Regions from separate parts of the Lacrimispora struthionigena genome, predicted to be linked through region 1. Evidence: riboswitches for the same ligand, from Rfam matches in the RefSeq annotation. Region 1 holds a riboswitch; the other holds the start of a gene.
The links. Region 1 has a riboswitch for thiamine pyrophosphate ahead of thiC (phosphomethylpyrimidine synthase ThiC). Riboswitches for the same ligand answer to the same signal wherever they lie in the genome.

Region 1 (3,207 bases):
ATAAAATCAACAATGCACTGGGTCAGGTTCTCCTGGCTAAGAAAATGGGAAAAACCCGCGTTATCGCAGAAACCGGTGCTGGCCAGCACGGTGTGGCTACTGCTACTGCTGCAGCCTTAATGGGAATGGAATGCGAAATTTTCATGGGAAAAGAGGATACGGACCGCCAGGCATTAAACGTATTTCGTATGGAGCTTTTAGGAGCCAGGGTTCATCCGGTTACCAGCGGAACCCAAACATTAAAGGATGCGGTAAATGAAACCCTTCGGGAATGGACCAACCGAGTGGAGGATACCCACTACGTTCTGGGCTCTGTTATGGGACCTCATCCATTTCCCACCATTGTACGTGATTTCCAAAGCATCATCGGAAAAGAAGTCAGGGAACAGATCTTAAAAGCAGAAGGAAAGCTGCCCGATATGCTCATTGCCTGTGTGGGCGGCGGCAGCAATGCCATGGGCCTGTTCTATGATTTTATCGGAGACAGTTCTGTTAAGCTGGTAGGCTGTGAGGCTGCCGGACACGGCATTGACACTGATAAAAATGCTGCTACTATTTCCACTGGAACCGTAGGCATCTTCCATGGAATGAAATCCTATTTCTGCCAGGATGAGTACGGACAGATCGCTCCCGTATACTCTATCTCAGCAGGACTTGACTATCCGGGTATCGGACCCGAACACGCCGCACTGTTTGACACCGGCAGGGCTGATTATGTTCCTGTTACTGATAAGGAAGCAGTGGAGGCATTTGAATATTTATCCCGAAAAGAAGGAATCATTCCTGCCATTGAAAGCGCCCATGCAATCGCCTATGCCAGAAAGATTGCGCCTTCTATGGGAAAAGACCAGATTATCGTCATCAACTTATCCGGCCGTGGAGACAAAGATGTGGCCGCAATTGCTCGTTACAAGGGGGTAGAAATCTATGAGTAGAATCAGTGAAGCATTTTTAAAAGGAAAAGCATTTATTCCGTTTATTACAGCCGGGGATCCGGATCTTACCGTAACAGAGCAGCTGGTTCCTGCCATGGCAGAGGCAGGTGCTGATATAATAGAGCTGGGAATCCCTTTTTCTGACCCGGTTGCAGAGGGAATCGTGATCCAGGAAGCAGACCAGCGTGCTCTTGCTGCTGGCACGACTGCAGATAAAATTTTTGAATCTGTCACCCGTATACGGCAAAAAACAAATGTCCCTCTGGCGTTTATGACATACATTAATCCCATATTTGTATATGGAAGTGAGCGTTTTATTAAAAATGCGGCAGAATGCGGCATTGATGCTCTTATTGTGCCCGACATGCCTTTTGAGGAAAAAGAAGAGCTTCATCCCATCTGCCAAAAGTACGGGATTGACTTGATTTCTCTCATCGCACCTACTTCCAAGGAACGGATTACTGCCATCGCATCTGAAGCGGAGGGATTTGTTTACTGCGTTTCTTCCATGGGCGTAACCGGCGTAAGAAAAGAAATCACCTCGGATATCGAGGATATGGTTTCTCTGGTAAAAGCCTCCAAGGACCTCCCCTGTGCCATCGGATTTGGTATTTCAACACCGGAGCAGGCGAAGGAATTAAGTAAATATGCAGATGGCATTATCGTGGGAAGTGCCATTGTAAAGCTGGCTGCCTTGCATGGCAAAGATTGTGTAGCGCCGATTTGTGACTACATAAGAGAGATGAAATCTGCCATAACGAAATGATTATCTACTTGACATCCATATGTACCGGTGCTACACTAGTGCCACAAGAGGGAGCTCGTATGCGGGCTGAGAGGAAGTTATCAAACTTCGACCTTTATAACCTGATTTGGGTAATGCCAACGTAGGGATTTATACAAGACGGATGTATCTATCTGGGCCTGTACCTATTTGGTATGGGCTCTTTTTTTGTCCTGTGCCGTAAATCCCTTCAAAATGAAGGAGGACTACATATGAATTACACTACACAGATGGATGCCGCAAGAAAAGGCATTCTGACCAGAGAAATGGAAATCACAGCCAAAAAAGAGGGAATGAAACCGGAAGAGTTAATGGAGCTGGTGGCCGAAGGCAAGGCAGTGATTCCAGCCAACAAACACCATGCCTGCTTAGAGCCAAATGCCATTGGCTCCATGCTGAAAACAAAGATTAATGTAAATCTTGGAACTTCCAGAGATTTAAACGACATGGAATTAGAACTAAAAAAGGTTGAGGATGCAGTTTTAATGGGAGCGGAATCCATTATGGATTTAAGTTCCTTTGGAGATACCAGGAAATTCAGAAAAAGACTGACAAGCCAGTGCCCGGCCATGATTGGAACTGTGCCAATCTATGATGCCGTGGTTTATTATCATAAACCACTTAAGGAGATAACTTCTGAGGAATGGATTCAGATTGTGGAAATGCATGCGTTAGACGGAGTGGATTTCATGACCATTCACGTGGGCATCAACAAGCAGACGGCTCATCGTTTTAAAGAAGCAAAACGCCTGACCAATATTGTATCCAGAGGCGGCTCCATTATCTTTGCCTGGATGGAGATGACGGGAAATGAAAACCCATTTTATGAAAGCTTCGACCGCATTCTGGAAATCTGCCGGGAGCACGATGTCACATTAAGTCTTGGAGACGCCTGCCGTCCAGGCTGTATTGAAGATGCTTCCGATATTTCCCAGATTGAAGAGCTGGTAACCCTTGGGGAACTGACCCGCCGCGCGTGGGAAAAGGATGTACAGGTAATTATTGAAGGACCCGGACACATGCCTCTTGACCAGATTGCCGCCAATATGAAAATTCAGCAGACCATCTGTAAAGGCGCTCCCTTCTATGTATTAGGACCTCTGGTTACAGACATTGCTCCCGGTTACGATCACATTACCGCAGCCATCGGAGGTGCCATAGCCGCCGCTGCCGGCGCTTCTTTTCTCTGCTACGTGACCCCTGCGGAACATCTAAGGCTTCCCGATGCCGATGATGTGAAGGAAGGCATTATTTCTGCACGGATCGCTGCCCATGCTGCTGACCTGGCAAAGGGCATCAAAGGGGCAAAGGAATGGGATTACCAGATGAGTGATGCAAGAAAACGCCTTGATTGGGAAGCTATGTTTAATCTGGCCATTGATCCGGAAAAAGCCAGAAGGTACCGTGCATCCTCCAAACCGGAAAAGGAAGATACCTGTTCCATGTGCGGCAACTTCTGTGCAATGAAAAATATGAACCGGATTTTAG
Region 2 (3,207 bases), 1.0 Mb from region 1:
ACAGATTTCTTTTAAAGTCTCAAAGGTAACAGGATTGGCATCGGTTTTGGTGGAGGTCTCAAAGACTGCACCCACCCCGATATAATCTGCTCCGTTTTTCTCAGCCAGAAGTGCCTGCTCTTTCGTCTGAGCTGATACTCCCAGTATTTTGTCTTCTCCGATCAGCTCCCTGCATTTTTTTGCCTCCAGGTCTTTCTGCCCTACGTGAACACCATCTGCCCCTACCGCAAGAGCCACCTGAATATTATCGTTTATCACAAAAGGTATTTTATATTTTTCAGTGATTCTTCTAATCTCTTTTCCCTCTGCAACAAAGCTGTCATAATCAAGATTTTTTTCCCGAAGCTGAACAAACGAAGCCCCTGATTTAATAATTTCCTCCACCTGTTCGTGAAGTTTGTTCCCGTCAAGCCAGGTCCGGTCGGTCACCACATATAAAAGCATATTTTCTTTAGATACATTCATATTTTCCACCTTCTTCCAGCATCTGTTCATTCAGTCTGCTCATCTCATCAATCAGCAGCATACGGTATGTACCGGTGCCTCCGTGAAGCTGGCAAAGCTTTTCATATGCTAATTCCCCACACAGTCCCATCCCGCATACGGCAGCTGCAGAGGCCTTTAAAATACTGCCTGGATTGGCTCCCACAAAGCTTCCGGTAACAGCAGCAAGCATGCAACCGGTTCCAGTGATACTGCTCATCATGAAATGACCGTTTCTGATTGCATAAACATGATTTTCATCAGCAACCACATCAATGGCTCCTGTAATTGCGATGACGGAACCGGTTCTTTTTGAGAACTCTTTTGCAAAGTCTGCCACACTTTTTAAATTGTCCTCCGTCACTTTATCCCCTTCACAGGCATCCACACCTGACGTTCTTCCTTCTCCTGCTGCCAGAAATTTAATTTCCGATATATTACCTTTTATAACGGAAAACTGGATCTCTTCCAAAAGCTGATATGCTATTTTTTTCCGAAATGCCGATGCACCGGCTCCCACAGGATCAAAAACAACTGGCAGACCGCACTGATTTGCCTTCCTTCCTGCTGCCAGCATGGATATGGCGGTACGTTCATTCAGGGTTCCCATATTAAGTACAAGAGCGGAAGAAATAGCGGTGATATCGGTAACTTCATTGATATCATCTGCCATAATGGGAGATCCTCCACTTGCTAAAATGATGTTGGCGCAGTCGTTTACAGTTACATAATTTGTAATTGCATGAACCATTGGAACATTGTTTCTTACATTGGTAATAATTTGTTCAAACATTTTCCTTACTCCTTTTCCTGTTTTGAGGGAAAAAAATGAGATATGCCAATAAAGACATATCTCATGATAGTTAGTAAGAGTGGCTGTCCCTACGTTGGCATTACCCAAATCAGGTTATAAGGGTCGAAGTTCTTTACTTCCTCTCAGCCGGGTCACCAGCTCCCCAAAACATATTGAATTTTCTCGATTTTAACACAAGGGACAGATGCTGTCAATTCAATCCCTTCATATGGTTCACAAAAAACTCAACCAGCTCCGGATCAAACTGTTTACCTGAACCCTTAATCAGCTCGCTTTTTGCATAGGAGGCAGGCAGTGCCTTCCGGTAGCTTCTGTCACTTGTCATGGCGTCGTATGCATCAGCTATGGTGATGATTCTTGCAAACAGCGGAATATCTGTTTTGCTTCTTCCTTTGGGATACCCCTTGCCATCCCACCGCTCATGATGGCATAAAACAATCTCCGCTATCTCCGACATATTAGGGGAAGTATTTAGGATACGGTATCCGATCTCTGAATGTTTTTTGACCTCCTGATATTCATCCTCTGTTAAAATTCCGGGTTTATTTAAAACCTCTTCCTGAATTCCGATTTTCCCAATATCATGAAGGAGACCGGCCGCCTTAATCTTATTTATATCACTGTCAGGCAACCCCATCTGTTTTGCCATTGTCTCACAAATTTCTGCCACTCTCTGGGAATGCTGCTCCTCTCTTGGATTCTTTTCATGAAGGGTGTTTAATATAATATCAATGGTTTTGCTTCTTCTGCTACTGGCCTCATATAATTTATTCTGATACATCTCATCTTCTGCCAGCTTTACCGCTTTTTGAATCGACATCCCGAATTCCTCAATAATGTGATATCCGAACGAAACCGAAAGTTCGATTCCGTTGATGGTCTCCCTTGCACATTTTTCTTTTAATTCTCGGATATACCGGTCTGTCTCCCCTCTTTCTGTCCTTCTTAGAATAATCGCAAACTCGTCTCCGCCTACACGGCTGATTAATTCCCCTTTCTTTCCTGAATCCGCCAGGATTTCGGCGAAACGCTTCAGCATATAATCTCCATATTTGTGACCGAAGGAATCGTTTACCATCTTTAGTCCATTGAGATCTGCAAAAATAACACTGATGGGATGATTTTCGGAAAGATTCAGTTCCTTTGATGCCTGGTCAAAATACCTTCTGTTGTGCAGTCCTGTTATATGATCATGATAACTGATCTCTTCGATTTCTTTAATATAATTATGGGTTTCTGTAATGTTTCTGGCAATTGCAATGGCTTTGTCATCAAACCATTTTACAATCCGCAGTTCATGATATTCTGTAATCCGTGCAGTAGTCCACTCATACTCAATTTTCTGGTTTTCTCCAGTGAGAAAAACCTGATCGATCAGCTCCCTGCCTTTTGCAGCAATGGATTGTGGCATTACATCTGTAATATTTTTACCAATAAAACGCTCTCTCTTAAAAAACAGATGATCCAGATCTCCAATACAGTCTAAAAATACACCTTCCTGGGAAATGACAAATACGGTGTCAGGAATCGCTTCCATCAGCGAGTGGGCATATTTAAGGCTGTGATACATCTGTGTTTCCCGCTCAGTTAAAATCTGATTCTGCAAGATTAATTGTTTCTGGGATTCCACATTCTCTTTGAGAGAATGCTCCAGCTTCTCATTGCTTTGTTTTAACTGCTGCTTCATTTCATCGAGAGATTTTCCAATTAATCCAAATTCATCGGTTCTTTTTACCAGTTCCCTGCTGACTTCCTGATCAAAGCTGCGATCTCCTATCTCTTTTATTTCTCTTAAAATAGCTTTAACCGGATGGTCAATGATCCTGCCGGTGAGAATAAAAACGGTGAGGGACATAAACATAAGGGAAAGTCCGAATATCCATATGAATGTATTAGACAGCTGCACTATG

Region 2: linked by a shared signal. The riboswitch ahead of thiM (hydroxyethylthiazole kinase) and the one ahead of thiC (phosphomethylpyrimidine synthase ThiC) in region 1 are both predicted to bind thiamine pyrophosphate.

The regions. Positions count from the first base shown of each region.
Region 1 is NZ_JBMBWP010000002.1:1,809,118-1,812,324, forward strand. Features, by position in the region: gene trpB (tryptophan synthase subunit beta) at 1-935, shown strand, start outside; gene trpA (tryptophan synthase subunit alpha) at 928-1,701, shown strand; TPP riboswitch at 1,739-1,847, shown strand; gene thiC (phosphomethylpyrimidine synthase ThiC) at 1,932-3,207, shown strand, end outside.
Region 2 is NZ_JBMBWP010000002.1:767,679-770,885, forward strand. Features, by position in the region: gene thiE (thiamine phosphate synthase) at 1-465, opposite strand, end outside; gene thiM (hydroxyethylthiazole kinase) at 452-1,276, opposite strand; TPP riboswitch at 1,345-1,452, opposite strand; gene ACOAOT_RS12540 (HD domain-containing phosphohydrolase) at 1,488-3,207, opposite strand, start outside.